DNA from 3 places in the Kitasatospora sp. NPDC087271 genome. Region 1 is predicted to be linked to each of the others. Evidence: riboswitches for the same ligand, from Rfam matches in the RefSeq annotation. Region 1 holds a riboswitch; each other region holds the start of a gene.
The links. A riboswitch is a leader RNA that binds a small molecule or an ion and turns the genes downstream of it on or off. The one in region 1 is predicted to bind cobalamin.
Positions count from the first base shown of each region.

Region 2: linked by a shared signal. The riboswitch ahead of ACIO9K_RS33760 (prenyltransferase/squalene oxidase repeat-containing protein) and the one ahead of ACIO9K_RS30275 (cobalamin biosynthesis protein) in region 1 are both predicted to bind cobalamin.
Region 3: linked by a shared signal. The riboswitch ahead of ACIO9K_RS19275 (FecCD family ABC transporter permease) and the one ahead of ACIO9K_RS30275 (cobalamin biosynthesis protein) in region 1 are both predicted to bind cobalamin.

Region 1 covers NZ_JBIUYQ010000023.1:50,489-60,063, forward strand. The annotation lists gene ACIO9K_RS30270 (cobyric acid synthase) at 1-814, opposite strand, end outside; gene ACIO9K_RS30275 (cobalamin biosynthesis protein) at 811-1,779, opposite strand; cobalamin riboswitch at 1,887-2,019, opposite strand; gene ACIO9K_RS30280 (alpha/beta hydrolase family protein) at 2,283-3,395, shown strand; gene ACIO9K_RS30285 (hypothetical protein) at 3,743-5,176, shown strand; gene ACIO9K_RS30290 (CDP-alcohol phosphatidyltransferase family protein) at 5,279-6,157, opposite strand; gene ACIO9K_RS30295 (phosphatidylserine decarboxylase) at 6,144-6,836, opposite strand; gene ACIO9K_RS30300 (acyl-CoA dehydrogenase family protein) at 7,370-8,572, opposite strand; gene ACIO9K_RS30305 (MaoC family dehydratase) at 8,721-9,224, opposite strand; gene ACIO9K_RS30310 (CoA ester lyase) at 9,235-9,575, opposite strand, start outside.
Region 2 covers NZ_JBIUYQ010000032.1:15,603-25,177, forward strand. The annotation lists gene ACIO9K_RS33745 (ABC transporter ATP-binding protein) at 1-1,466, opposite strand, end outside; gene ACIO9K_RS33750 (CbiQ family ECF transporter T component) at 1,463-2,692, opposite strand; gene ACIO9K_RS33755 (hypothetical protein) at 2,703-3,878, opposite strand; gene ACIO9K_RS33760 (prenyltransferase/squalene oxidase repeat-containing protein) at 3,875-6,853, opposite strand; cobalamin riboswitch at 6,957-7,100, opposite strand; cobalamin riboswitch at 7,178-7,254, shown strand; gene ACIO9K_RS33765 (hypothetical protein) at 7,388-8,815, shown strand; gene ACIO9K_RS33770 (hypothetical protein) at 8,924-9,271, shown strand; gene ACIO9K_RS33775 (flagellar hook-length control protein FliK) at 9,338-9,575, opposite strand, start outside.
Region 3 covers NZ_JBIUYQ010000010.1:188,668-198,242, reverse strand. The annotation lists gene ACIO9K_RS19290 (GNAT family N-acetyltransferase) at 1-1, opposite strand, end outside; gene ACIO9K_RS19285 (ABC transporter substrate-binding protein) at 73-1,068, opposite strand; gene ACIO9K_RS19280 (ABC transporter ATP-binding protein) at 1,090-1,854, opposite strand; gene ACIO9K_RS19275 (FecCD family ABC transporter permease) at 1,854-2,936, opposite strand; cobalamin riboswitch at 3,026-3,164, opposite strand; gene sodN (superoxide dismutase, Ni) at 3,253-3,648, opposite strand; gene sodX (nickel-type superoxide dismutase maturation protease) at 3,872-4,306, shown strand; gene ACIO9K_RS19260 (CGNR zinc finger domain-containing protein) at 4,333-4,923, opposite strand; gene ACIO9K_RS19255 (amino acid ABC transporter ATP-binding protein) at 5,037-5,834, opposite strand; gene ACIO9K_RS19250 (amino acid ABC transporter permease) at 5,831-6,805, opposite strand; gene ACIO9K_RS19245 (ABC transporter substrate-binding protein) at 6,843-7,772, opposite strand; gene ACIO9K_RS19240 (NADP-dependent malic enzyme) at 8,781-9,575, shown strand, end outside.

The DNA of each region.
Region 1 (9,575 bases):
TGAAGTTCGACAGCCGGGGGAAGCGCACCACGGCCACCCGCAGCACGTCCGCCCCGAGCGGGCCGCGGCCGTCCACCCGGTCCACCACCGTGGACAGGTCCAGCGAGTCCTCGGCGTCCAGCCACAGGCCCGGCAGCATCGGCAGGGTGCCCAGCACCGGACGGCCGGTCAGCCCGTGCAGCATGTCCAGGCCGGGCGCCAGCAGCCGCGCGTCGCCGCGGAACTTGTTGACGAACCAGCCCGCCACGTGCCGCTGGTCCTCCGCCGACAGCAGTGCCAGCGTGCCGTACATCGCCGCGAAGACGCCGCCGCGGTCGATGTCCCCGACCACCACCACCGGCAGCCCGGCGGCCGTCGCCAGGCCCATGTTGGCGATGTCCCGGTCCCGCAGGTTGATCTCGGCGGGCGAACCGGCGCCCTCGCAGACCACCACCTCGTAGCGGCGGCGCAGATCCGCCAGGCACTCCAGCGACCGTTCCAGCAGGACGGGCTTGCGTTCGCGGTAGTCCAGCGCGCCCACCTCGGCGACCGGCCGGCCCAGCAGCACCACCTGGCTGCGGCCGTCCGCCCCCGGCTTCAGCAGCACCGGGTTCATCGCCGCCTCCGGCTCCACCCTGGCCGCCTGCGCCTGCATCGCCTGCGCCCGGCCGATCTCGGCGCCGTCGGCGGTGACGAAGGAGTTCAGCGACATGTTCTGCGCCTTGAACGGCGCGACCCGCACCCCCTGCCGGGCCAGCCAGCGGCAGATGCCCGCGGTCACCACGCTCTTGCCCGCGTCCGAGGTCGTCCCGGCGACCAGCAGTGCGTTGCTCATGCCCTTCCCCTCCACCGTGTCGTCAGCAAGCGCAGCGCGACGTGCCCCGCGACCGTCGTACCCAGGGCCAGCGCGCCCACCCGCCGGGAGAGCACGCAGGCCCGCTCGATGTCGTCCACCGTCACCGGCCGCAACTCCGCGCCCAGCACCGGCCGGTGTTCCACCCGCTCCCCGTACTGGAGGGTCCCGCCCAGCCGGACGCCCACCGCGCCCGCGAAGGCCGCCTCCGCCTGGCCCGCGTTCGGGCTCGGGTGCGCCGAACCGTCCCGCCGCCAGACCCGCCAGGCCGTTTTCGGCTGCGGCGCGGCGGCCACCGTGAGCAGAGCCGTCAGCCGGGCGCCCGGCCAGCCCGCCACGTCGTCCAGCCGCGCCGAGGCCCAGCCGAACCGGGCGTACCGCGGCGAGCGGTGGCCGACCATCGCGTCCAGCGTGTTCACCGCGCGGAACGCCAGCAGTCCCGGGGTGCCCGCCAGCGTGCCCCAGACCAGCGCGTTCACCACGGCGTCCGCCGTGTTCTCGGCCACCGACTCGACCACCGCGCGGGCGATCTGAGGCCCGTCCAGCGCGCTCGGGTCCCGCCCGCACAGGTGCGGCAGCCGCTCCCGCGCGGCCGCCAGGTCGCCCGTGGCCAGCGACCGGCCGATGGTGCGCGCCTCCCGGGTCAGCGAGGTGCCGCCCAGCACCGTCCAGGTCGCGGCGGCCGCCAGCGCGGCCCGGCCCAGCGGACGCCGGCCCACCGTACGCTCCAGGGCCACCGCGCCGGCCGCGACCGCGCCCACGCACAGCGCCGTGTACCCGGCGCCGGCCACCCGGTCGTCCTGCCACACCCGCCGCTCCAGCCGGGTCGCCGCACCGCCGAAGACGGCCACCGGGTGGCCGCGCCGGGGGTCGGCGAAGCGGGCGTCCGCGGCGAAGCCCGCGGCGGCGCCGAGCGCGAACGCGGCGGCGCGGGTCAGCGGGCGCACGGCGGGTTCGGCGGAAGGCCGCGTGGGGTCCGGCGGGGCGGGGCAGCCTGCATCGCGTGCGTGTCCTCACTCAGGGTCCGCGCCCTGGATCGACGTACCGGGGGCGAGAGTCTCCTGGCTTCCGGGTCGGACGCACCCCCGGGCCTTCCAGCGGCTTCTGACGGTCCGCCGTGGCAATGTTCCGAGCGTGCTCCCCGGTGACAGTGGCGGGACCGCGCCGGACTCGCACCGGCTTCCTCTGCATGCCTCCGTTTGGCCCCAGGATCCCATCACGCGGCCGAACCGGGAGTCAACCGAGGTCACGGAGGGGTTGGTCACACCTCGGAGCCCCGTCGCCACCTCCGATCCGCCCGCCCCGCCCTGCCTGACGCCCGCCCAGCCCGAGGCCCCGCCGTGCCCCGGACGGCCCAGCCCGGTGGCCGCCCGCGCGGCCCCCCGGTGAACTGGTGCCCGGACACCGCCCGGACACCGTCCGGTCCAAGACCAGCAGAGCGGGGAGCGATATGCGTTGGGGAACCGCGGCCGTCGTGGCGGCCGCCGTCGTCGGCGCCGGGGCCGCCGTCCTGGTGATCGGCCGCCGGGCCTCCGAACGGCTGGTCCACCCGGCGAGCGCCGCCCGGGAGTCCGGCCCCGTCCTGGTGCGGAGCCTCGCCGCGGGCCGGATCACCTTCAACCGCCGCCCCGAGAGCCTGCGCCCCGGCCGCTGGGCCGTGGAATGGGACGACCACGGCCACGCCGTCGTCGAGGACGTCCTGCACAGCGACGAGAACGGCGTCACCCGCCGCCTCGTCCGCGCGGACCGGGGCACCCTCACCCCCGGCACCGAGGTCCGCTTCACCCCCCGCGTCCACCTCGGCGACCCCACCGAGGCGCTCGGCCTCCCCTTCACCGACACCGCCGCCGACGGCGAACTCGGCGCCCTCCCCGCCTGGCGCCTCGACGGCAAACGCGGCACCTGGGTGATCCTCGTCCACGGCCCCGGCGCCGACCGGCAGCAGACCCTCCCGGTCCTCCCCGTCCTCGACCGCCTGGCCCTGCCCGCCCTCGCCGTCACCTACCGCGGTGACCAGGGCGCCCCGGCCTCGCCGGACGGGCTCGGCCACTTCGGCGAGACCGAGTGGCGCGACGTCGAGTCGGCGGTACGGCTCGCCCTCGACAGCGGCGCCGGCCGGGTCATCCTGTACGGCTGGTCCCTCGGAGCCACCATGGCCCTCCAGACGGCCTCCCGCTCCGCCTGGGCCCATGCCATCAGCGGCCTCGTCCTGGACTCGCCGGTCCTCGACCTGCCCGCCACCGCCCGCCGCGGCGCCGCCCGGGCCGGCTACACCGGCGCCGCCGCCGAGCTCGGCGCACTCGCCGCCGAGGGCCGCACCGGCGTCGACCTCGCCGACTTCAGCCGCATCGCCGAGGGCGCCGACCTGCGCGTCCCCACCCTCGTCCTGCACAGCCCCGACGACCAGGTCGCCCCCTTCCGCGCCGCCGAGCGCCTCGCCGCCGCCCGCCCCGGTGTGGTCAGCCTCCGCCCTTTCCCGGGCGCCGACCACGCCACCCTCTGGAACTCCGCCCCCACCCACTACACCGAACTCCTCCGCCGCTGGCTCACCCCCCTTCTCTGAACCCAGCCCCCCCCCGCGCGAGAAGTCACACCCGCGGGGCCTCCGTACGGAACCCGGACCTCACCTGTCGGCCACGGAGTGTGACCGGCCGGGCGGGTAGCGCGACCGCCGCCGCAAGGGTCGAGCCGTGATGGCATGACCCCGCCATCTGTTTCCGGCCAGGCGGTTTGCGTCTGTTGCCCGATTGTTGCCCGATCTTGGGGAGGTGCCGTCGACGGCCGCCCGTCCGTACAGCCAACCGGATGTGACAGAAGGCCGGTACAAGGGGAAGACTGCTCGACGTGACGTCTCGGAATCCGCGCGACCGTGATGCCCCGCTCCCTCCGACGATCGGTACTGGTGCGACGGTGACCCGTCTCCCCGGTACGGCCCACCGGCCCGCCGCCGGCAAGCCGGGCGGGGCCGGGGTACCCCGCCGACGAGGGCCCGCTGCGGCGCCCGGTCGGGGGAGGGTTCCCGTACCGGAGGGCTTCCCCGCGCCGGCCGAGCTGGCGCCGCTGGCCCGCCGGATGCTGGTGGACGCCGTCCGGATCGCCCGCTGGGCGGGGGACCTGGAAGAGGTCGACAAGCGGGGCGAGCTGCTGCCCGATGACGCCCGTGCGGCGGGTCGGGCGCTGGCCATGACGGTCGGCGCCGCCGCCAAGGCGTGGGGGCAGGCGCTGCTGGTCGGCCTGGTGGAGGCCAGGGACGGCGGTGCGGTCCCGGGTTGGCGCCTGCACGCCTGGGAGCACGACGACGAGGCGGTCGTCCGCGGCTGGTCGGCGCTGTTCGACGCCTGGACGCTGCTCGCCCCGGTGCCGCCCGCCGCCCTGCGGGGCGTGTTCGCGGTGCTGGCCGGCCAGGCGGTGGACCAGGCGCCGCAGCTGCTGTCGTTCCTGCACCTGGTGGCCGGTCCGGTGTCGGACGGCGAACTGCTGGAGCTGCTGCGCCGGGGGCTGGACGAGCGCCGGGTGGGTGGCACGGACGGTTCGGGCCTGTCGCCCGTGCCGCACGCCGCCTCGGCGGTCTCGGCGGTCCGCGGCACGTGCCGGGAGCCGCAGATCGACACCCCGCCGTCGCCGGCGGACGTGGCCGCGGTCCTGGACTGGATGCTGGACGGCCTGGCGGCCGTCGGGGCCGTGGTCCGCAGGGACGAGGCCGCCGAGCTGTCGCCGCTGGGCCACTGGGCGGTGCGGGCGAAGCTGGAGGAGATCTGCACGGTCGCGCAGACCGCGGCCGGGCACATCGAGCAGAGCGCCTTCGAGCTGCTGAACGCCTGCGCGGACTACTCGCCGGGCCCGGCGCGGGCCGAGTTCCGCGCCTGGGTGGCGGCCCGTCCGGCCGATCGGGCGGTGGCGGAGCTGCTGGACGCGGCGCAGGGGGACGACGCGCTGGTGCGCGGGCTGGCCTTCGAGGCGCTGCGGGTGGCCGGCGGCCCGGCCGAGCAGGCGGTGCGGGCCTCGGTGGACGAGCCGGTGCTGCGCCCGTACGCGCTGTTGTGGCTGGCGGAACGCTCGGACGAGGGCGTTTCGCCGGCGGACGTGCTGGGGGCGGAGGACGCGGCCTGGCTGTGGGTGGACACGGCTGCGGCGGTGCTGGACCACGGCGAGACGGAGCTGCTGGTGGGCCACGTCGAGGGCGCCGCGGCGGGCGACCCGGTGCGGTTGTTCGCCCGGGCCCGGCAGTCGGGGCACCCGCGGGCGGCCTCGGTGCTGACGGCGGTCTCGGGCGTGCACCCGGATCCGGGCGTGGCACGGGCGGCCCGCCGCTCGGCGTTCAGCGTGCACACCGGCGGCGCGTAGCAGCGCCCGTCGAAGAACGAGCGCGACGAGGAGAAGAGCGGGCACGACGAAGAGGGGCCCGGATCCGACTGGATCCGGGCCCCTCTCGCGTACGGGAACGACTCAGCCGAGGCGGGACTCCGCCCGCCTGGCGCGGACGTCGCCGACCTTCTGTCCGACCTTGCGCCGGATGACCAGCAGCGGGGCCATCGCGGCGAGCGTGATCTGGGCGAAGGCGCCGACGTGCATCAGGGCGTCGCCGCCGGGCAGGCCGGTCGCCCAGGCCGCGAGGCAGCCGATCGAGACGACGATCCAGCACAGCGTGGCGGTGGCCAGCAGCCCCTGGGGCTTGGGGTACTCGATCCGGCTGACCATGAGGTACGCGGCGCCGAAGATGGCGAGCAGACCGGGCAGGAACGGCGGGTCGAGCAGCACGATGGCGATGACCGTCATCGCGCCCATCGGGCAGGGCATGCCCTGGAACACCCCGGGCCGCATCTTGACGGCGGAGAAGCGGGCGAGCCGCAGGACGACCGCGAGCAGGACGGTGATCGCGATGAGCGCCGAGAGCTTGCTGTTGGAGCCCTGCGAGACCATGCCCCAGACGGCGACGAAGTAGGCCGGCGCGATGCCGAAGCTGATCAGGTCGGCCAGGTTGTCCAGTTCCGCTCCGAGGGCGGAGGAGCGGAGCTTGCGCGCCACCAGCCCGTCGAAGAGGTCGCACATGGAGCCGATGAGCAGCAGCGTGACCGCGGTGGCGGCGCTGTGCCGGTCGGGTGCGGCGTCCGGGTTGGTGATGTGCGGGACCAGGACCCCGGTGGTGATCGAGTAGATCGCCAGGAAGCCGCAGACGGCGTTCCCCAGGGTCAGGAAGTCGGCGGTGGACAGGTGCTGGGGAGAGCGCGGGGCGCGCAGCTCGCGGTCGCGGGCCCAGCGGCGACGGCGCAGGGCCGTCTCCTCGTCGTCCAGGCCGACGATTGTCTCAGGATCAGTCACGGTCAAGGCGCGTCACCCCGGCTGTGGTCTTCTGGCCGACCTCGACGCCGACCTCGACGCCGGCCGGCAGGTAGGTGTCGACCCGGGAGCCGAACCGGATCAGACCGATCCGGTCGCCCTGCTCGACCTTGGTACCGGCGGCGACGTACGGCACGATGCGACGGGCCACGGCCCCCGCGATCTGCACCATCTCGATGTCGCCGAGCTCGGTGTCGAAGTGCCAGACGACCCGCTCGTTCTGGTCGCTGTCCTTGTTGAACGCGGGGACGAAGCCGCCCGCGACGTGCTCGACCGACGTCACCGTGCCGGGCAGGGGCGCGCGGTTGACATGGACGTTGAGCGGGCTCATGAAGATCGCGACCCGGGTGCGGCCGTCCGGCCAGGCGTCGATGCTCTGCACCACGCCGTCGGCGGGGGAGATCACTCTGCCCGCGCCGATCTCACGCTCGGGGTCGCGGAAGAACCACAGCATGCCCGCGCCGAGCGCACAGGCGGGTACCGCTGCCAGGGCCCACTTGCCGCTGCGCCGGGTGAGGGCGGTGGTCACGGCGGCCGTGGCGAGGGTGGGGACGAACCAGGGGGTGGCTCCGCGCGCGATGGTCACGCGGGGTCGCCGACCGGCCGTCGTGGCTGCGAGGGCATCGCGGTCCGTGACGGAGGTGTGAGGGGACGGGCTGATGGGCATCGAAGACCTTTGTCGCGGGGGATCATGGCCGCTGGACGGGGGCCACCGCGGGATCGGGTAATAGAGGGACGGCTTGCTGTCCCGGTGGATGCTATCGGGAGCACACGGTGGGTGGGCAACCCGCCTGCTCGTTCACGTGTCCGGTGGAAGCGCGTGTGCGCGTCCCACCTCTACGACCGTAGCTCGCCCCGGTCCGGTTCCCAAGGGACCGGACGGGGCTGGTGACACTTGTCTCAACAGGCCTGTCGGCGGAACCCGGTGGGCGGAACGGGCCGTTCGCGGTCCGCCGGGGTGCGGGACACGGCCCGTCGAGGGTGTGCGGAAGCGGCCGCGGGGCGTGTCGCCGCAGCTGTACGCCCTGCGGCCGCTTCCGGAGGGCCGTGCCGGACCCAGGCGGACCAGGCCGGGGCCGTGATGGCACGGCGGGTGGCCGGGACGGGCCCGCACGCCCGTCGACCGGCGGTTCGGAAGGGGTCGTCCAGCCGGCCCGGAGCGCCCCGGGGGCCGCTCGTCGAGCCGGGGTGACCCGGTGCTCACTCCGCGATCCGGTACTCCTCCAGGAGCCGGCGTCCGACGATCATCTTCTGGATCTCCGCAGTTCCTTCACCGATGAGCAGCATCGGGGCCTCGCGGTAGAGCCGCTCGATCTCGTACTCCTTGGAGAAGCCGTAGCCGCCGTGGATGCGGAACGCGTCCTCGACGACCTCCTTGCAGTACTCGGAGGCGAGGTACTTGGCCATGCCGGCCTCGAGGTCGTTGCGCTCGCCGCCGTCCTTCTTGCGGGCGGCCAAGACCATCATCTGGTGGGCGGCCTCGACCTTGGTGGCCATCTCGGCGAGCTTGAACTGGATGGCCTGGTGCTCGGCGATCTTCTTGCCGAAGGTGGAGCGCTGCTGGGCGTAGGAGATGCCGAGTTCGAAGGCGCGGCGGGCGACGCCGCAGCCTCGGGCGGCGACGTTGACGCGGCCGACCTCGACGCCGTCCATCATCTGGTAGAAGCCGCGCCCGGGGACGCCGCCGAGGACGCGGTCGGCCGGGATCCGGACGTCCTGGAGGACCAGTTCGGTGGTGTCGACGCCCTTGTAGCCCATCTTCTCGATCTTCCCGGGCACGGTGAGGCCGGGGACGGTCGGGTTCGGGCCGAATCCGGGGGTCTTCTCGATCAGGAAGGTGGTCATGTTCTTGTACGGGGTGCTGCCGCCCTCGTCGGTCTTGCACAGGACCGCGACGAGGGTGGAGGTGCCGCCGTTGGTGAGCCACATCTTCTGGCCGTTGAGGACGTAGGACTCCCCGTCCTTGACGCCCTTGGTGGAGATGGCCGAAACGTCGGAGCCGAGGCCGGGCTCGGACATCGAGAACGCGCCGCGGATTTCCCCGGCGGCCATCCTCGGCAGGAAGTGGTCCTTCTGCTCCTGGGTGCCGTGGGCGTTGATCATGTGCGCCACGATGAAGTGGGTGTTGACGATGCCGGACACGCTCATCCAGCCGCGGGCGATCTCCTCGACCACCAGGGCGTAGGTGAGCAGCGACTCGCCGAGGCCGCCGTACTCCTCGGGGATGGTGAGGCCGAAGAGGCCGAGCTGCTTCATCCCCTCGACGATGGCGGTCGGGTACTCGTCCTGGTGTTCCAGCTCGGTCGCGACCGGAATGATCTCCTTGTCGACGAAATCCCGCACGGTGGCGAGGATGTCCCGCTGGATCTCGGTGAGGCCGTCGGTCTGTGCCAGGCGTCCCATCGTGCGGCTCCGAAAGGTTTAAGGGGGCGGGGGGGGGGATTGCCGGGGGCCCTGCCGGCGTGGCTGCGGCGGCAGGGCCCCCGTTCCGGGTGGGGGCCGGCCGATGACGGCGGCCGGCCCCTCCGGGGTCTCAGGGGATTCGGGGCCCCTAGGAGAGGGGAGTCGGGCGGCCGGGCTGCTCGCCGCCGCGCTCCTTGACGTACGTCTCGGTCGGCACCATCACCTTGCGGCGGAAGATGCAGACGACCGTGCCGTCCTGCTTGTACCCCTTGGTCTCGACGTACACGATGCCGCGGTCGTCCCTGGACTTGGACGGCCACTTGTCGAGGACGGTGGTCTCGCCGTAGAGGGTGTCGCCGTGGAAGGTCGGCGCGACGTGCCGCAGCGACTCGATCTCCAGGTTGGCGATGGCCTTGCCGGAGACGTCCGGGACGGACATGCCCAGCAGCAGGGAGTAGACGTAGTTGCCCACCACCACGTTCCTGCCGAAGTCCGTCGTCCGCTCGGCGTAGTTGGTGTCCAGGTGGAGCGGGTGGTGGTTCATGGTGAGCAGGCAGAAGAGGTGGTCGTCGTACTCGGTGACGGTCTTGCCGGGCCAGTGCTTGTAGACCGCGCCGACCTCGAACTCCTCGTAGGTGCGTCCGAACTGCATCGCGTCGGCCTCAGCTTTCCGGGATCTCGAACTTGGCGGTGCGCTCCAGGCCGGCGGCCCGGCCCTTACCGGCGATGACCAGGGCCATCTTGCGGCTGGCCTCGTCGATCATCTCGTCGCCGAGCATCGCGGAGCCCTTGGCGCCGCCCGCCTCGGAGGTGCACCAGTCGTAGGCGTCGAGGATCAGCTCGGCGTGGTCGTAGTCCTCCTGGGAGGGCGAGAAGATCTCGTTCGCGGCGCCGACCTGGTCGGGGTGGAGCACCCACTTGCCGTCGAAGCCGAGGGCTGCGGCGCGCCGGGCGACCTCGCGGTAGCCCTCCTGGTTGCGGATCTGCAGGTACGGGCCGTCGA
Region 2 (9,575 bases), on a different contig from region 1:
GAGACGACGACCGTACGGCCTTCGGCGGCGAGGGCGTCCACGATGCCGGTGAGCGCCTCCTTCGCGTGGTAGTCGAGCCCTCGGGTGGGTTCGTCCAGCAGCACCACCCTTGGTGCGGCGGCCAGTTGGATCGCCAGGACCAGGGACAGCTTCTGGCCCTCGGAGAGGTCCCGGGGGTGGGTGCCGTCGGGGATCCCGGGGGCGAGCCGGTCGAGGATCTGCCGCGCGGTCGGGCCGGCCGTGGTCCGGCCTGCTGCGGTCGGGCCGGCGGCGCCACGGGCCTCCAGGTCGCTCTGGGCGAGTTCCTGGGCGACCGTCTCCAGGTACAGCAGGTCGGTCGGGGTCTGCGGGACGAGCCCGACGAGCTGCCGGGCCCTGGTCGCGGAGAGCCGCTTGGGGTCCGCGGCCGGCCCGCCGTCGGCCCCGAGGACCCGCACGCTGCCGCCCTGTCGCGGGCCCGAGCCCTGGAGGGCCCACAGGAGCGAGGACTTGCCCGAGCCGTTGCGCCCCATCAGCGCCGTGACCTCACCGGCCCGCAGGTCCAGCCCGACCTCCCGGACGGCGGCCACCGGCCCGTACCGGACGACCACCCCCCGGGCGTCCAGCACCCGATCCCCCACCACCGCTGCCCGGCGCGGCGGAGGAACGGGCACGTCGGTGAGCCGCTCCCGCAGCGGGGCGGCGGCGCGCCGGGCGTCCCGGACGGAGAGCGGCAGCGGCCGCCACCCGGCCAGCCGCCCGAGGTCGACGACGGGCGGCGCGATCGCGGTGTGCCGGAAGACCTCGGCGGGCGGCCCGTGCACGACCGTGCCGTCGCCGGGCAGGTAGGCGACGCGGTCGGCGTACTGGACGACCCGCTCCAGGCGGTGCTCGGCGAGCAGGACGGTGACGCCGAGGTCGTGGACCAGGCGGGTGATGGCGGCGAGCACCTCCTCGGCGGCCGTCGGGTCGAGCGCCGAGGTCGGTTCGTCCAGGACCAGGACGCGGGGGTGCGCGGTGAGCACCGAGCCGATGGCGACGCGCTGCTGCTGGCCGCCGGAGAGCTCGTGCAGGGCGCGGTGGCGCAGGTCGGCGAGGCCGAGCAGGTCGAGGGTCTCCTCGACGCGCTTGCGCATCACCTCCGGCGGGACGGCCAACTGCTCCATGACGTAGGCCAGTTCCTCCTCCACCGTGTCGGTGGTGAAGCCGGCCAGCGGGTCCTGCCCCACCACACCCACCACGTCGGCCAGTTCGCGCGGCGGGTGGTGCGCGGTGTCCCGGCCGTCCACGGTGACCCTGCCTCGCAGGGTGCCGCCGGTGAAGTGCGGCACGAGGCCGTTGACGGCGCCGAGCAGGGTCGACTTGCCGACGCCGGTACGGCCGACCACCAGGCAGAGCTCGCCCTCCGGGATGTGCAGGTCGACGTCGCGCAGGACGGGGGTGGTCTCGCCGTCGTACACCACACCGACCTGGTCGAATCGGATCACGTGCTCACCTCGGGGGTCGTACGGTCGGTACCGGTACGGCGGGTACCGGTGTCGGGCTCCGGGGTACGGCCCGGCGGCGGCGCGATCACCCCGGCGGCGCCGGCCAGCAGCAGGGCGAGCACCGGGACGAGCGGCAGGCTCGGCCAACTGAGCGGGTAGAGCGACGGGTTGAGATCCGTGGCGTCGTAGCCGACGGTGGCGAACAGCAGGACGGCGGCGGTCACCCCGCAGCCCGCGACGGCCCACTCGGCGGCCCGCCAGCGGTCCGGCCGGTAGGTGGTGCGCCGTACGCGCCGGCCGCCGAGGACCAGCCCCGCCACGCAGAGCAGGGCGCCCGCGAGGAAGGCCGGAAGCCCCAGGGCAGCGGGGGCGGTCCCGTCCAGGAGCCCGTACACCCCGGCACACAGGCCGCACATGCCGAGCAACATCAGGGCGCCGGTGACGCGACGGGAGCGGCGGGTCGCGGTGCCGGAGCGGCCGTAGCCACGCGAGTCCATCGCGGCGGCCAGGTGCAGCGAACGCTCCAACGCGTCCTCCAGCACCGGGACGACGATGCTGCGCAGCGCGCGGACGCCCTTCCGCTGACCGGCGCGCAACCGCCGTGCCCGGGCGACGCGTTGGACGCTCTGCACCAGCTGCGGGGCGACGCTCAGCGACACCGTCACGGCCACACCCAGCTCGTACAGGGCGCCGGGCAGGACGCGCAGGGCGCGCTTGGGGTTGGCGAGGGTGTTGGCGGCGCCGATGCAGCAGATCAGGCAGGCCAGGCGCAGCCCGTCGAAGGCGGCGGAGAGGGTCGCCTCCAGGGAGACCGGCCCGCCGATCCGGATGCCCGTGTACCAGGCGGGGGTGGGCAGGTGTGGGAGCGAGAAGAGCAGATGGTCGTGCGGGGTGATACCGGTGGCGAAGACGCACCGGAACACCACCCGGATCGCCACCACGGTCAGGGCCAGCCACAGATAGTAGGTGAACCCGCGCGCCCACGGGGCCTCGGTCCGGCGGGCGGTGACCACGTAGCCGAGCACGGCGAGGACGAGCAGGAGCAGCAGCGGGTTGGTGGTGCGGCTGGCCGCCGTCGCCAGGGCCAGCGCCCAGGTCCACCAGGCCAGCGGGTGCAGGTTCCGGGGGCCGCGCCGGCTCCCGGCGTCGCGTCCGGGGGCCGGCTTCGGCTTCGGGTCGGGCTTCGGGTCGGGCTTCGGGGGGACGGCGGCGTGCTGGTCGGGCATGGTCACCGGATCACTCGGCCCGGCGGCGGCGCCGTCGCGCGACGACCACGGTGGCCGCGCCCAGCACCCCCACGAGGGCGGTCGCGATGACGGCGGGGGCCATCGACCCGGAGTCGTGCGGGGCGTCGGCCACCGGGTTGGCGTCCACCACGCCGCCGGGCACGGCGGGGGTGGACATCGGCGCGGCCGCTGCCTCGACCGTCTGCGGGGTCGGCTGATCGCTCGGGGCGTCCGCCGGCGGAGCGGTGGACGGTTCGACCGGCACCGGCGCGGCGGGCACGGGCGTCGGCGCGGGCGCTCCAGGCGGCGTGATGCCCTCCTCGGGGGTGGCGGCGGCGCCGGGCCCCGGGGTGGTGGCGGGCGCGGGCGGACGGGCTCCGCCCGCCGAGGGCTTGGCGGGTGCCGGGGCCCGGCCCGATCCGGTGCCACCGGCCGTGCCGGCGCCGCTGGTGCCGGCGGTTCCGCCGCTGCTGCCGGTTCCGCTCGCGTTTCCGGTGCCGCCGCTCGAACCGGTGCCGCTGCCGCCGGTCGTCCCCGTGGCACCCGTCGACCCGCCGCCGGAACCGTTGGAGCCGCCGGAGCCGCCCGTGGTGCCCTGGCCGGGGTCGGCGGGCTGCCCACCGGGGCTGGAGTTGTTCGCGCGAACGCTGTCCGGTGAGAAGCCCGGCCGCCCCTCGGTGCCCTCGACGTTGGTGCCACCGAAGATCCAGAGGTCGACGCTGCCGGGCTTCGGCTGGTAGCTCATCGCGCCGAGCTGGCTGTAGGACCACTCGTTCTGGCCCGGATCGGCGTGCCAGTACGACCAGTAGGCCGTGGCCGGGGGCGTCAGAACGCACTTCTCCTGGTCCGGGGCCGGGAACTGCTTGCCGCCCTGGAAGCCGCTGTAGCCGATCCGGCAGATGAACGCCGGACCGTCGTGCCCGGTCCCGGTGGTCTGCCAGCCGCCCTGGTTGAGCAGGGTGAAGCCGGTGGTCGGGGTGGTCCCGCAGGAGCGCAGCAGCGGGCCGCCCCACTTGCTGAAGTCCACGGCGAGCACCACGCCGGAGGTGGTGGTGCACTGGTCGATCGGCAGCGGCGCCGCGGACGCAGGGGCGGTGCCCGCGGCGACGCCGCCGAACGCGAGGGCGAAGGTCAGGGCCGCCGCCCCGGACAGCCGGCCGAGCCGCCCGCCGAGTCCCCGGCTCACCGGTGCCGCCCCGGGGCGGCCGCGGCGCGGCGTCGGGCGACGTGGACCGCCGCCGCACCGAGCGCGGTCAGCACACCCGCACCCGCCGTCAGCGTCAGGGCCTGGGTTCCGGTCCCGGCCAGGCTGCCGGAGCCGGTCTGCGCCGCCGCGCCACCGGCGGGCGCGCCCCTGCCATCGGCCGGGGCGTCGATGCCGCCGGCCGACCAGGTGGCCGAACCGTCGCCGGTCGAGGGAGCGGCGGTGTCCGAGGGCCCAGCCGTGGCGGGCAAGCCCGTCGGGCCCGGCGTGTTCGTGGGAATGTTCGTAGGTGTGCCGGTCGGTGTGCCCGTGGGCGTGCCGGTCGGGGTGCTGGTCGGCGAACCCGTCGGGGTCGCCGTCGGGGTCGCCGTCCCGGTGGAAGTCGGAGTGGGCGTCGGCGTCGACGTTCCCCCGAGCTCCCGGAACAGCGTGCCGAACGAGATCCCGGTGGCACCGCCGAGCACCTGCGTGGACGCGCGGACGTCCGATCCCGGCTGCCCGGCGGAGGCCACGTTGAACCCGCCGTCGCCGTTCTGCTGGCCCGACAGGAAGTCGCGCGCCTTGGCGATCTGGGCGCCGTACGTGGACTGGCGCAGTGTCATGCCCTGGATGGCTAGCGCGGCCGAGTTGGTCGAGTCGCCGGCCGCTCCCGGGAAGCCGCCGTCGGGCAGTTGCCGCGCGGCGAGCCAGCCGAGGCCCTGGTCGACGGCCCGCGCGGCTTCGTCGCCCGGCACGAGGGCGAGGGCCATGACGGCCATCGCCGTGCTGTCCACGTCGGAGTCACCGGTGACGGGGATCAGGCTCGGCCACGATCCGTCCTGGTGCTGGAGGCCCTTCAGGTAGGCGATCGCGGGAGCCGCGTTCGTCGAGTCCCCGGCCCGGAGCTGGGCCATGATGCCGAGCGCCTGGGAGAACACCGAGGTCGCGTAGGTGTAGTTGCCGGGCGCCGCGCAGCCGGTGCTCTGGTCGGCCTTGGTGCACACGAGGGCGGCCAGGGCGGCGATCAGGTCGTGGCCGCCGAAGGCGCGCGGGTTGCGGCCGACCGCCTCGGCGAGCAGCGCCTCCTTTCCGATCGAGCCGCCGCCTGCGTACTCGGTGCCGATGCCGGTCCAGTCGTTGACGGTGCGCTCGCTGGCGTCCTTGCCCGGCTGGTCCAGGAAGTCGACGATCCTGCGCAGCGCGGCGTCGTCGGTGCCGGTGGCCGCGAGGGCGTAGGCGCCGTCGATGGTGAGGCCGAAGTCGGCGAAGGCCGGGAAGCCCTCGTAGTAGCGGCCGTTGATCAGGCGGGACGGGTCGGTGAGGTAGGCGCTGCCCTTGGCGGCGTCGGGGGTTCTCCCGGCGGGCGGCGTGGTCGCGGGCGAGGTCGGCGGCGTGCTGGCGGGTGTCGTCGGCGGGGTGGTGGCGTCCGGGTTGTGCCGGACGCTGGTGAGGTCGGTGCCGGTCAGGGCCAGGATCGCCTGCTCGGTGGCCGCCGGGTCCGGGTCGGTGGTCGACGCGTCGGGGCCGAAGCCGCCGTCCGTTCCCTGCCGGGCGGCGAGCCAGGCCGTGGCGGCAGCCCGGCGGGTGTCCTGTCCGGTGGCCCTGAACGCCTGGGCCGCGCTCGCGGTGCTGATGGTGTCACCGGGGGCGCCGAGGTACGGGAGGAGGGAACCGTCGGCCTGCTGTCCGGCCGCGAGCTGGTCCGACGCCTTCTTCGCGGCCGTCTCGTACCCGGGGGCCGTGCGCAGGGCGAGGACCGCGAGGCCGGTGGTGAGCGGGTCGGACTCGCAGTGGTCGCCGGCGACGATCATCGATCCGGCCACCCCGCCGTCGGCGCACTGGAGCACCGTGAAGCGGGCGAGCGCCGGGGCGGGTGGCGTGACGCCGGCGCGCTGGAGGGCGATGACGCCGAGGGACTGGACCCAGGGCGAGGCCGCGCCGAGGAAGTCCCCGGCGGCGGTGCACTTGCCGTTCTCCCCCGCCGCCGTGCAGACGTGGCCGGTGAGCGCGGCGATCAGGTCCCGGCCGCCGAAGGCCCGGGGATCGCCACCGGTGCTCTCGGCGACGAGGGCCAGCAGTGCAGCGGCCTTCGCATCGGGCCGGCCGGCCGGTCCGTCGGGATACAGGAAGGCGTCGGCGTGGGCGGAGAGGAAGGCGGTCGTCCGGCGCAGCGCCGGGTCCTGCGTGCCGGCGGCGGCGAGGGCGATGGCGGTGAGGGCGGTCCGGGGGTAGTCCGGGCCCTCGACGGCCCAGTTCTCCATGTGGTCGCCGCCGACGAGTTGACGGGCCAGCCAGGCCGCGGCGGCCACCGGATCACCGGTGGCGGACGGCCCGGTCGAAGTCGAGGTCGGAGTCGGGCTCGGGGTCGCCGAGGGTGACAGCGAGGCGGACGGCGAAGCCGACGAGCCGCCGCTCTTCGCCCGGACGGAGTCCGGCGTGAAGCCCGGCGCCCCGCTGGTGCCGCCGATGTCGGTGCCGCCGTACACCCAGGCCTCGACCTCGCCGGGCTTGGGCTTCTGCGTCCCGGCGCCGAACCGGCTGTAGGACCACGCCTGTTGGCCGGGTTCGGCGATCCAGTACGACCAGTACGCGGTGGCCTGCGGGGTGTTGACGCAGGGTTCCTCGGCCGGCGTCGGGTACTGGGTGCCGCTGTTGAAGGTCCCGGTTCCGAGTCGGCAGATGAAGGCGGGTCCGTCGTGCTCGGTTCCGGCGGTGGTGAAGCCGGCGGCGTGCAGCAGGTTCATCCCGGTCGTGGGGTGGGCGTCGCAGCCCCGGACGACGCCGCCGCCCCAGTGGGTGAAGTCGACGGCGACGATCGCGCCCGTCGTCGCCGTGCACTGCTCGATCGGGTCGGCGGCCGCGGTACCGGGGCGCCCGAACAGGACGCTTCCGCAGGCGGCGACCGCGACAGCACCGGCGACCACCAAGGAGGCGAGGTCCCGGTTCCTGTGACGTGTGCGACTGCTGCTGACCCTCACGACGACTCCCTGGTCGGTCGACGCAGGACGCAACGGCGCAGCCCACGGTCTCCTGGGCAGGGACCGTCCGGACCGCGTCGTAGTCCGCGACGACGCAAGTGCTCTGTGAACAGGCCCCCGGTCCAGGCATTCCGGCTCACCCACCACAGGTGGGTCCACGGTTGCGGGTCAGCGCCGGAGTTGGACCGGCTTCCCCTGAATGCCGAGGGCAAAAAATCGGTTCATCAGACCACGCCGGTCGAACGGGAGTCAACGGGTCGTCATATCGACTACGTCACCTCGTAGGCCGGTGCGCCGTGCGGTAGCGTCCGCGGTGGCCGAGCGGGGGAACCCGGTGCGAATCCGGGGCTGACGCGCAGCGGTGTGGGGTGGCGATCGCGCCGCCCTGAGCCCGAATGCCCGCCCGGCCACGCACCATGGCGAAAGCCGGCCCACGCGATCCGGGCGGCGACCGCTCCGGCAGTCGCGCGCCCTCCAACGGACGCCGGAACTCCGGGGCAGGGTCGGCGCCCGCCACCCCAAGGAGCCTGTCCCATGTCCCTCCTCGCCCCCTCGCGGACCACACCTTCCCGCGCCGCCTCCGCCGTCACCGTCGCCCTGACGGCCGGCGCGCTCCTGCTCTCCGCCGTCCCCGCCCACGCGACGGCCAGCCCGACCCAGATAGCCACCTCGAAGAGCACCGGCGTCACCTACCTGAAGTCGCTCCAGGCCGCCGACGGCAGCTACGTCACCGGCGGCGGGCTCTCCAACGAGTGGGCGTTCAGCGCACTCGCGGCCGCCGGCACGGCCGCCGCGGACGTCACCCCCGGCGGCGACCCCACCAAGAACGCCCGCCTGGTCTACCGCGGCCAGCTCGCCGCCCCCGGCTGGCCGAGCGCCTCGCCGGTCGTCACGGACTACGAGCGCGGCATCCTCAACGCCTACGCCGCCGGCATCGACCCCGCCCGGGTCGGCCCGGGCCGCAACCTCGTCGCCGACCTCGCCGCCTACTGGCAGACCGCCGAACCCGGCTACTACGGCCCGTCCGCCAACTTCAACGGCACCGTCTTCGGCCTCCTCGCCCTCGCGGGCGCCAAAACCCAGGCCGGCAGCCCTCGCGTCCCGCAGCCGCTGCTCGACGCCTCCGTCACCGCGGTGCGCGCCAACCAGCACAACGATGGCGGCTGGAACTTCAGCAAGGCCGCGGGCGACCCGAACGCCCTCGCCCAGGGCAGCGACATCGACATGACCGGCGCCGCCATGGCCTCGCTCTGCACCGGGGGCGTCGCCGCCACCGACCCGGCGATCGTCGCCGCCAAGAACTTCCTCAAGGGCAAGCTCACCGCCTCCGGCGCCTTCAACGCCATGTTCGGCGTCAACACCGACTCCAACGGCTGGGCCGTCTCCGGCCTCAACGCCTGCGGCATCAACCCCCAGGGCACCGACTTCACCAGCGGCACCGGCAAGAGCCCCGTCGACTTCCTGATCGCCCAGCAGTTCAAGCCCGGCGGCGGCTTCAAGTACCTGCCCACCGACACCACCCCCTCCCCCTACGCCTCCGTCGACGGCCTGCGCGCCGTCGCCGGCGCCGGCTTCACCGCCACCCCGCCGACCCCGACCACCACCGGCGAGCCCGCCTGGGCCGCCACCACCGGCTTCACCGCCGGCACCGCCGCCAGGCTCGCCCTGGTCGTCGACGACGGCACGGGCACGCCCAAGGTCTGCGCCGTCACCCTCACCCCGACCGGCACCACCGCAACCCTCGGCGACGTCCTCGACGCGGCAGGCAGCGCCACCCCGGGCGGCTGCGTCACCTCCGTCACGCCGTCCACCGGCGGCGGCACCGTCACCGCGCTCAACGGCACGGCCAACAGCGGCTCGTCCACCTGGCAGGTCGGCCTGGACGGCGGCGCCGCGACCGGCGCCACCCGGGCCACCACGGTCCACCTCGGCGACACCGTCTCGCTGCGCTACGGCAGCTGACCGCACTGCGCCGGAGGGGAGCCGACCACGGATCGCCTCCCCTCCGGCGGGACAGAACCACGATGGCCCGACGGATCCGCCGCCGGACCGACAGGACGGGGGGAACGGATGCCGACGGGTGTTTCCAGATGGGTGGCGGGCGGCTATGTGGCCTTGGTCGGCGGACTGGCCGTCCTGGGCGGGCTGACGGAGAACGGGCGTTACTACCTCGCGTCGATCGTCCTCACCCTTCCCGTCGGCCTTGCTGCGCTGGCCGCCGTCTACCTCGCACGAGGGGTGCTGACCGGCATCGGCGGGCTGTTCACCGACACCACGCTGCCTAACGGCGAGGAACCCGGCTGGCTGGCCACGGGCGGCATCGTGGCCAACACGCTGCTGTTCACCGTGGCGGCCGTCGCCACCGTACTGCTGGTCGAGCGCTTCGTCCGCCGCCGGAGGGCATCTCACGGCAGCTGAGCCACGGGTACGCGGTGCCCCGGCCCCCCTTCCGGAGGGGCCGGGGCACCGGGGTGTCCCCGGGGGTCAGGGCGCGGTGACGCCTGGCTGGGCGCCGGCGCCGAAGGACCAGCCCTCGACGTCGCCGGGTGCCGGGTTGTAGCTGCCCGCGCCCAGGTTGCTGTAGGACCAGGGGCCACCGTGCTGGGCGTGCCAGTACGACCAGTAGGCGCTGCCGGTGGGGTTGGTGCAGGTCGTCGGCAGGGCGTTGATGGTGCAGACGAAGCCCGGGTAGCGCGGGTGGAAGGTGTACGCGAACCCGGCG
Region 3 (9,575 bases), on a different contig from region 1:
TGCCGCGAGCCTACTGCGCGCCCCCGCCCCCGGCCCAGGCCCGGATCGGGGCCCGGGCCGGGGGCGGGCGGGTCAGCGGGCGGGGACGGTGCGCAGGTAGTCGGCCAGCGCGGTGATCGCGGCCGGGTTGCGCGGGCTCTCCACCAGGTCGACGTAGTCCAGGACGAAGATCCGGTCGTTCCTGACCGCCGAGACGCCGGCCAGCGGCGGGAAGGACTTCAGGAAGGCGCGCTTGGCGTCGGCGCCGGTCTCGCCGTAGTTGTTGATCAGGATCACCTCGGGGTCGCGCTGGACCACGCTCTCCCAGCCGACGGTGACCCAGGTGTCCGAGAGGTCGCCCATCACGTTGGTCCCGCCGGCCTTGGCGATGATCTCGTCGGCCGCGGCGAACTTCCCGGCGGTGTACGGCTTGTCCTGCCCGCTGTCGTACAGGAACACGGACGGCCGGCGCTCGGGCTGCGGGGCGGCGGCGACCTGCGCCTTGAAATCGGCGACCAGCTTGTCCGCCCGGTCGCGGACGTCGAAGATCTCGCCGAGGTTGGCCAGGTCGGTGTGGAGCGCGTCCAGCGGGGACATCACGCCGCGCTCGGTGCCCTTGCCGCTGCGGCAGGACTCGCTGAGCACGTACGAGGGGATGCCGAGGTCCTTGAGCGCCTGCGGGGTGAAGCCGCGGCCCTCGTCGAAGCCGTAGTGCCAGCCGGCGAAGACCAGGTCGGCCTTGGCGCCCAGCACGATCTCCTTGGTGATCTCCTTCTTGGAGAGCCACGCGGTCTGCTGGTAGCCGTCCTTCCAGGCGACCTGGTCGACCCGGCCCTTGTCGTCGGGCATCACGTAGCCGGCCATCCGGTCGGCCAGGCCGAGGGCGAGCATCAGCTCGGTGATGCCGACGTCGTTGGTCACCGTCCGGGCGGGCTTCTGCGGGAAGGTGAGCTTGGTGCCGCAGTTCTCCACGGTCACCGGGTAGTGGGCGGAGGCGGCGGTGGCGTCGCCGCTCGGGGCGATCTCGGCGCCGCAGGCGGTGAGCCCGAGGGTGAGCAGGGCGGTGATGGCAACGGCCTTGGTGCGCACGGGGGTTCCTTCGGGGGTGGGTCAGATCCGGTCGAAGAGCAGTTGGACGGCGCCGGTCACCGGGTGCCGGACGGGGGTGGCCCGGACGCCGAACACCTCGGCCAGCAGGGCGGGTCGGAGCACCTCGGCGGGCGGCCCCGAGGCGACGATCCGGCCGGCCCGCAGCACGTACAGCAGGTCGCAGTGGCCGGCCGCCAGGTTGAGGTCGTGCAGCGCGGTGAGCACCGTCGGGCCGGCCTCCCGGACCAGGGCCAGCACGTCCAACTGGTGGCCGATGTCCAGGTGGTTGGTGGGCTCGTCCAGCACCAGCAGCCGGGGCTCCTGGACCAGCGCGCGGGCGATCAGCACCCGCTGCTTCTCGCCGCCGGACAGGCTCAGGAAGCCCCGCCCGGCCAACTGCTCGGCGCCGACCTTGCGCAGCGCCTCCGTGCAGCGCGCGTGGTCGTCCGCACCCGGGCCGCCCAGCCCGCGCCGGTGCGGCAGCCGGCCCATGGCGACCACCTCGGCCACCGTGAAGTCGAACTCGGCGGAGTGCTCCTGGGGGAGTGCGGCCACCCGCCGGGCGGCCTCGCGCGCGGTCAGCGCGTGCAGGTCCGCGCCGTCCAGCCGGACGGCCCCGGCGGCCGGCCGCAGCGCCCGGTAGACGCAGCGCAGCAGCGTCGACTTGCCGCTGCCGTTGGGCCCGACCAGTCCGACCACCTGCCCGGCGGCGGCGTCCAGGGCGACGTCGTGGACCAGCCGGGCGCCGGCCAGCTCGACCGAGACGGAGTCCAGGGCGAGATCCATCAGCGGCCTCCGAAGGAATAGCCGCGACGGCGCATCAGCAGCAGGAAACAGGGCACCCCGAGCACCGCGGTGACCACCCCGACCGGCAGTTCGGCGGGCGCCAGCAGGGTGCGCGAGACGATGTCCACCCAGACCAGCAGCAGCGCCCCGGCGAGCGGCGCGACCAGCAGCACCCGGCGGTGCCCGGCGCCGACCAGCATCCGGGCCAGGTGCGGCACCATCAGCCCGACGAAGCCGATCGCCCCGCTGACGGCCACCACCGTGCCGGTGACGGCGGCGGTCACCACGAAGAGCTCGCGGCGCAGCCGGTCCGGGTCCACGCCCAGCGAGGCGGCCGTCTCGTCGCCCATGGCGAGCGCGTCCAGCCGGCCGGCGGCGCAGGCCAGGTACGCCAGGCCGGCCAGCACGGTGGCGGCGGCGATCGGCACCGAGCCCCAGGTGGCGCCGCCGAGGCTGCCGAGCAGCCACATCATGGCGTCCCGGGCGGCCTCGCCGCGGGCGGCCGCGAAGACCATCAGCGCGGTGGCGGCGGAGAAGCCGTAGGAGAGCGCGGTGCCGGTGAGCACCAGCCGCAGCGGGGTGAGCCCGTAGGCCGTGCGCGCCGCGAGGTAGACCAGCACCATGGCGACCAGCGCGGAGCCGAACGCGGAGGCCGAGATCGCCCACACCCCGAGCGAGGCGAAGGCGCCGAGCAGCAGCACGGCGTTGGCGCCGACGGCCGCGCCGGAGGAGATGCCGAGCACGAACGGGTCGGCCAGCGCGTTGCGCACCAGGGCCTGGACGGCGACCCCGGTGGCGGCCAGCCCGGCGCCGACCACCGCGGCCAGCACGGCGCGCGGCAGCCGGATCTCCCAGACGATCGCGTAGGCGGCGGCCTCGTCCGCCTCCAGCCGTCCGCCCGTCAGCCCGGCGGCCAGCAGCCGCAGGGCGCGGGGCAGGCCGATCCCGGAGGCGCCCAGCGCCACGCCGCAGAGCAGCGAGAGCAGCAGGGCGGCGGCCAGGCCGACGGCGAGCGGGAGGGCGGGTATTCGGCGGGCGGGCGGGCTCGTTGCGCCACTGCCCGCGGCTGCGGTGCTGCTCACGGTGCGCCTTGCCTCGGGCCGCGGGTGCGCGGGGGCGGCACCGGTCGGGCGCGGGCCCGGGCGCCATCCCCTCGCAGTCCACGGCGAGTTGTCGGGAGTTCAGCGGCCGGGGGCGATCGGGCTGGCGCGGCCCCGGGGCCGTGCTCACCGTTGCGGGTCAGCGCCGGATTCACACCGGACTTCCCCCTCGGACGCCCTGGCAGCATAACAGCCACTCAGGCTAGGCAACCCTTACCGGGCTCGGATGGGGCGTGAACGCACGACCGCCCCCGTCCGGGCTCGCGGACGGGGGCGGTCGGGTGGCGACGCGTCAGGCTCAGGCCTGCTTGGTCTCCCAGAAGATCTTGTCGACCTCGGCGATCAGGTCCAGCAGGGCCTGGCCGGTGGCGGGGTCGGTGGACGCCTTGGCGGCCGAGGCGGCCTTCAGGGTGTCGTTGATCAGCTGGTGCAGCTGCGGGTACTTCTCGAAGTGCGGGGCCTTGAAGTAGTCGCTCCACAGCACCGAGATGTGGTGCTTGACGGCCTCGGCACGCTGCTCCTTGATGATCAGGGCGCGGGTGCGGAAAGCCGGGTCCTCGTTGGCCTGGTACTTCTCCTGGGTGCCCTTGACCGACTCGGCCTCGATCCGGGCCTGCGCCGGGTCGTACACGCCGCAGGGCAGGTCACAGTGGGCGTGGGCGGTGGCGCGCGGTGCAAACAGACGAGAGAACATGGGAGTCCTTCCTTAGATCGTCTTCCCGCGCCCGAGATTACCCTTCCGCGCCCGGGGTTTCGCGATCGGGCGGTGGGCCTAGGGCAAAAGGCGGACCCGGAACCGGGGTAATCCGGACATCGAACGGATCGAACGGGGTGACGGTCCGTACGGCAGACTGGGACCGGGCGGTCCGGGAGGAGGAGTCGTGGCGCGGAGCACGGAACCGGCGGACGCGGAACCGATGGGCACGGAACCCCGGGGGCGGGGCGGCGGCGCGGTGCCGTTCGGGCTGGTCGACGTGGCGGGCCCGTCGATGGTCCCGACCCTGCGCGAGGGCGACCAGTTGCTGGTGCGCTACGGCGCGCCGATCCGGCCCGGCGCGGTGGTGCTCTTCCGGCACCCCTTCCAGCAGGACCTGCTGGTGGTGAAGCGGGCCGCCGAGCGGCGTCCGAGGGGCTGGTGGCTGCTGTCCGACAACCGGCCGGTGGACAGCGACAGCCGCAGCTACGGCCCGGTCCCGGACGAGCTGGTGCTCGGCCGGGTACTGCTGCGGCTGCGCCCGCGCCCGGCCTGGCTGGCGCCCGGGCGGCGGCTGGAGCGGCTGCTGCTGGGCACCCGGCTGGCCCGGGTGCCGGGCCTGGCCCGCCGCCTGGGCGTCTGGGCGGACGAGCTCTGACCCCCTGGGCCCGGCCCGGACAGGACCTAGCCGGCGGCGCCGAGTGCCGCGGCCTCGGCCTCCTGGCGCTTGCGGGTCCGGTACGCGGCGACGTTGGCGCGGGTCGCGCAGCGGTCCGAGCAGTAGCGGCGGGAGCGGTTGGTCGAGGTGTCCAGGTAGGCGTTGCGGCAGGGCGCGGCCTGGCAGATGCCGAGCCGGTCGGCGCCCAGCTGGGTCAGGTGGACGGCCAGGCCCATGCAGGCGACCGCGCTGAAGTGCGCGGTGGCGGTGGGCGAGTTGTCGGCCAGGTGCAGGTGCCAGCGCGGCCGGCCGGCGTCGTCCAGGTAGTCGTGCCCGGAGACCAGCGGGCTGACCGGGTACTCCATCAGCAGGCTGTTCAGCAGGTCGACGCCCCGGATCTCGTCGCCCTCGGCGGCGGCCTCGAAGACCCCGCGCAGCCTGGTCCGCACCGCCCGCAGCCGGGGCAGGTCGGACTCGTCGGCCTGTGCGGCGGCCCGCGAGGAGTCGGAGAACAGGCCGCGCACCGCGTCCACGGACGTCAGCGTGTCGGTGCCGCGCCCGGGCTCCTCGGTGTTCACCAGCCGAACGGCGAGATCGGCGTACGAGGCGAGCTCCACGGAGGTCCTTCCAGAAGGTCGGTAACGGGCTGATTGCGTCCAGCCTATTACCTGGGTGGGGAAAACGTCGGCGCCCGGCAGGAGCAGCCTGCCGGGCGCCGGTCGGTACGGTTCTACAGCACCTTGGAGAGGAAGGCGCGGGTGCGCTCGTGCCGGGGGTCGGTGAGCACCTCGCGGGGGTTGCCGGACTCGACCACCACGCCGCCGTCCATGAACACCAGCGCGTCGCCGACCTCGCGGGCGAAGCCCATCTCGTGGGTGACGACCACCATGGTCATGCCCTCCTCGGCGAGGCCGCGCATGACGTCGAGGACGTCGCCGACCAGTTCGGGGTCGAGCGCCGAGGTGGGCTCGTCGAACAGCATCAGCTTGGGCTTCATGGCCAGCGCGCGGGCGATCGCGACGCGCTGCTGCTGGCCGCCGGAGAGCTGGGAGGGGTAGTTCTTCGCCTTGTCGGCGAGGCCGACCCGCTCCAGCAGGACCATCGCCCGCTCCCGGGCGGCGGCCTTGCTCTCGCCCTTGACCTGGACCGGGGCCTCCATGACGTTCTCGACGGCCGTCATGTGCGGGAACAGGTTGAAGCGCTGGAAGACCATGCCGATGTCGCGCCGCTTGACGGCGACCTCGCGGTCCTTGAGCTCGTAGAGCTTGTCGCCCTTCTGCTGGTAGCCGACCAGTTCGCCGTCCACCCAGAGGCGTCCGCCGTTGATCTTCTCCAGGTGGTTGATGCACCGCAGGAAGGTCGACTTGCCGGAGCCGGAGGGGCCGATCAGGCAGAACACCTCGCCCTGCTTGACCTCCAGGTCGATGCCCTTGAGCACGTGCACGGAGCCGTAGGACTTGTGGACGCCCTCGGCGCGCACCATCGGCTGTCCGGTGGCGGCGGCCGGGGTCTTGCTCAGGTCGGTCATACGTGACCACCTCCCTCGAGCCCCGGGACGACGTCGGCGCCGGTCTTCGGGGCGGGCTTCCCGGCGAACAGGCCCCGCAGCCGCTGCAACGGGGTGGGCGGGAGGGTCCGGTTGGAGCCGCGGGCGTAGTAGCGCTCGATGTAGTACTGGCCGATGGTCAGCAGCGAGGTGAAGAACAGGTACCAGAGGCTGACCACGATCAGCAGCGGGATGTTCTGGTAGTTCCGGGAGTAGATGACCTGACCGGCCCGGAAGATCTCCTCCAGGGAGATCACGCTGACCAGCGAGGTGGTCTTGAGCATCGAGATGGTCTCGTTGCCGGTCGGCGGGATGATCACCCGCATGGCCTGGGGCAGGACGATCCGGCGCATGGTCTGGAACCGGCTCATGCCGAGCGCGTGGGCGGCCTCGGTCTGGCCCTCGTCCACCGACTGGATGCCGCCGCGGACGATCTCCGCCATGTAGGCGGCCTCGTTGAGGCCGAGGCCCAGCAGGGCGGCGACGAAGGTCGGGATCAGGACGTTGGTGTCCGCGGACCAGAACTCCGGCCCCCACGGGACGCCGATCGACAGCTTGGCCCAGATCAGGCCGAGGAAGTTCCAGAACACCAGCTGCACCAGCACCGGGGTGCCGCGGAAGACCCAGATGTACATCCAGGCGGTGCCGGAGAGCAGGGGGTTCGGGGACAGGCGCATCACGGCGAGGACGATGCCGCCGATCACGCCCATCAGCATGGAGAGGACGGTCAGTTCCAGCGTGACGACCATGCCGTGCACGATGCTGTCGTGGAACAGGTACTGCCCGACGATGTCCCACTTGAAAGCGGGGTTGGTGAAGAGGGCGCTCAGCAGCATCGCCGCGAGCAGGGCGATGACGACGGCGCCCACCCAGCGTCCGGGGTGGCGGACCGGGACGGCCTTGATGGTCTCAGGCCGTCCCTCCTCCGCCTTCCCCTTGTCCAGAGAGTTCACGGTGTGGCCTCGGGGGAGAGATGGAGCAGGCGGACGGTCAGTTCACGGCGCCGTTGACGGTCGACTTGTCGAGGGCGCCGGACTCGACGCCCCACTTGGTGAGGATCTGCTTGTAGGTGCCGTCGTCGATCAGCGACTGGACGGCGCCCTGGATCGCGGGGGTGAGCTTGGAGCCCTTGGCGACGGCGACGCCGTAGGGGGCCACGCCGTAGGTGGAGCCGAGCTTCTCCAGCTGGCCGCCGGCCTGCTTGATCGCGTAGTCGACGACCTGGGAGTCGGCCATCATCGCCTGGTCGCGGCCGGAGACGACGGCGTTGGTGACGTCCGTCTGGAGGTCGAACTTGTCGCCGTCGTTCTGGATGCCCGGCTTCCCGTTCTTGGCGCAGTCCGGGTTGCGGGTGTCCTTGATCTCGTCGGCCTGGGTGGTGCCGGTCTGGACGGCGACCTTCTTGCCGCACAGGTCGGCGGGGTCGACCTTGTCGGGGTTGCCCTTCTTGACCGCGATGGCGCTGCCGGAGTTGAAGTAGGTCACCATGTCGACGATCTGCTCGCGCTCCTTGTTGTCCGTGAAGGACGACATGCCGAGCTGGAACTTGTTCGACTGGATGCCGGGGATGATCGCGGTGAAGCCGGAGTCCTGGACGTCGGCCTTCAGTCCGAGCTTGGCCGCGATGGCGTTGGCCAGGTCCACGTCCATGCCGATGACCTTGCCGCTGTCGTCCTTGAACTCGTCCGGCGCGTACGAGGCGTCCGCGCCGACCACGAGCTTGCCGGAGGACTTGACGTCGGCGGGGACGAGGGCGGCGAGCTTGTCGTCGGCCTTGACCGCGTTGACGGTCGCGGAGGCGTTGGGCGCGCCGCTGCCACCGTCGCTCTTGCTGCTGCTGCAGCCGGTCAGGACGAGGGTGACGGAGGCGGCAACCGCGCCGGCCGCGAGAAGCCGGGTGCGCTGGGTACGGGCGGTCATGAGGGGGATCTCCTCCTGAGGGAGAGGGGCGGGCGGAGCGCGCCGCGGGGGGCGGCACACCGGGGTGGCAGGGCCGTGCGGCGCTGTACGGGTGTATTTCGCTGTACGTCGTCGTACGTGCAGGGCCGGGTGGTGCGGTGCCTGCGCGGCAGGGCCGCCCAGGTTGCTACGGGGTACTGCTTCCGCCACCCTCCGCCGAGGTGGACGTCGAGCGAACCGCCTCGACCAGTGGCCGGCTCGATCCGAGATGGGGGGAATCCTGCCATCTGTGGACGGTCGGATGGCCCTCATCCAGATCAAAATCGGATAACGAGGGCCCGGGCTGTCCGCTATTCGGACTTATTCCGTGTTCCTGTCACCCCGTGCATAAGTATGCAGATCCCCCCGCCCGGTGCCCGGAGGCCCGCCGCCCCGGCTCGGATGCCGCCGTCGACCACGGCGCAGGGGCGTGCGGCCGCCACGGTGACGCGTGGGTGTACGCGAAATGGCGGACACGCGATCCGGCCATCCCGCCCTGCCGGGCCCGGCGGCGGGTGTGTCAGAATTCGGTACCGGGTGACCCCCGAACGCTCGAACCAGACCGACGAGTCCCGACAGGCTCGGGGTGTCCGGGAACGGAAGTCATCACGTGGCTCCGTATCCGGGACGCCGACTCCCCAGCGCGTCTGCGTTCACTCCTGCGGGTGCGCGTGCCGCCATCACCGTTGCCGCCGCCGGGGCCCGGCGCTTCCGACGCCGGGACCCAGTGACGCGACAGCTCGGCGATGAACTGCACGTGACGAGGACGAAAAGGCATAGGTGCGATGCCTTGGTCCGTCCTACGCTCGGCCCGGAAGCACTACGCGGACCAACAAGACCCATAAAACCCTCATCCGAGGGCGCCGCCCGACGGCAGCGCCCCGACCCAGCCCCCGGGTCCGCTTCGGCGTACCCGGTTTCCGGTTTCCGGACGGGTCGTCCTGTCCGTCGGTCGCGCACCCTCGCCAGATCAATGACGAAGAGGTCATCGTGGCAGCGGAGATCATCAGCAGCACCCAGGACACCGTCGATCCGGTCGACGCCGTTTTCGCGCTCCACCGCGGCGGCAAGATGGAGATCCGGGCGACCGTCCCGGTGCGCGACGCGGACGACCTGTCCCTCGCCTACACGCCCGGTGTCGCCCGCGTCTGCACGGCCATCGCCGAGCAGCCGGAGCTGGTCAACGACTACACCTGGAAGTCCAACACCGTCGCCGTGGTCACCGACGGCACCGCCGTGCTGGGCCTCGGCGACATCGGCCCGGAGGCCTCCCTGCCCGTGATGGAGGGCAAGGCCATCCTGTTCAAGCAGTTCGGCGGCGTGGACGCGGTGCCGATCGCGCTCGCCTGCACCGAGGTCGACGAGATCGTCGAGACCGTGGTGCGGCTGGCGCCCTCCTTCGGCGGCGTCAACCTGGAGGACATCTCCGCCCCCCGCTGCTTCGAGATCGAGCGCCGGCTCCAGGAGGCCGTGGACATCCCGGTCTTCCACGACGACCAGCACGGCACCGCGATCGTCACCACCGCCGCCCTGTGGAACGCGGCCAAGGTGACCGGCCGTGAGATCGGCTCGCTGCGGGCCGTGATCTCCGGCGCCGGCGCGGCCGGCATCGCCATCGCCAAGATGCTGGTGGCGGCGGGCATCGGCGACGTCGCGGTCTGCGACCGCAAGGGCGTGGTGTACGACGGCCGCGGCGACCTCACCGACGTCAAGGCCGAGATCGCCGAACTGACCAACCGCACCGGCCTCAGGGGCACCCTGGCCGACGCGCTGTCCGGCGCCGAC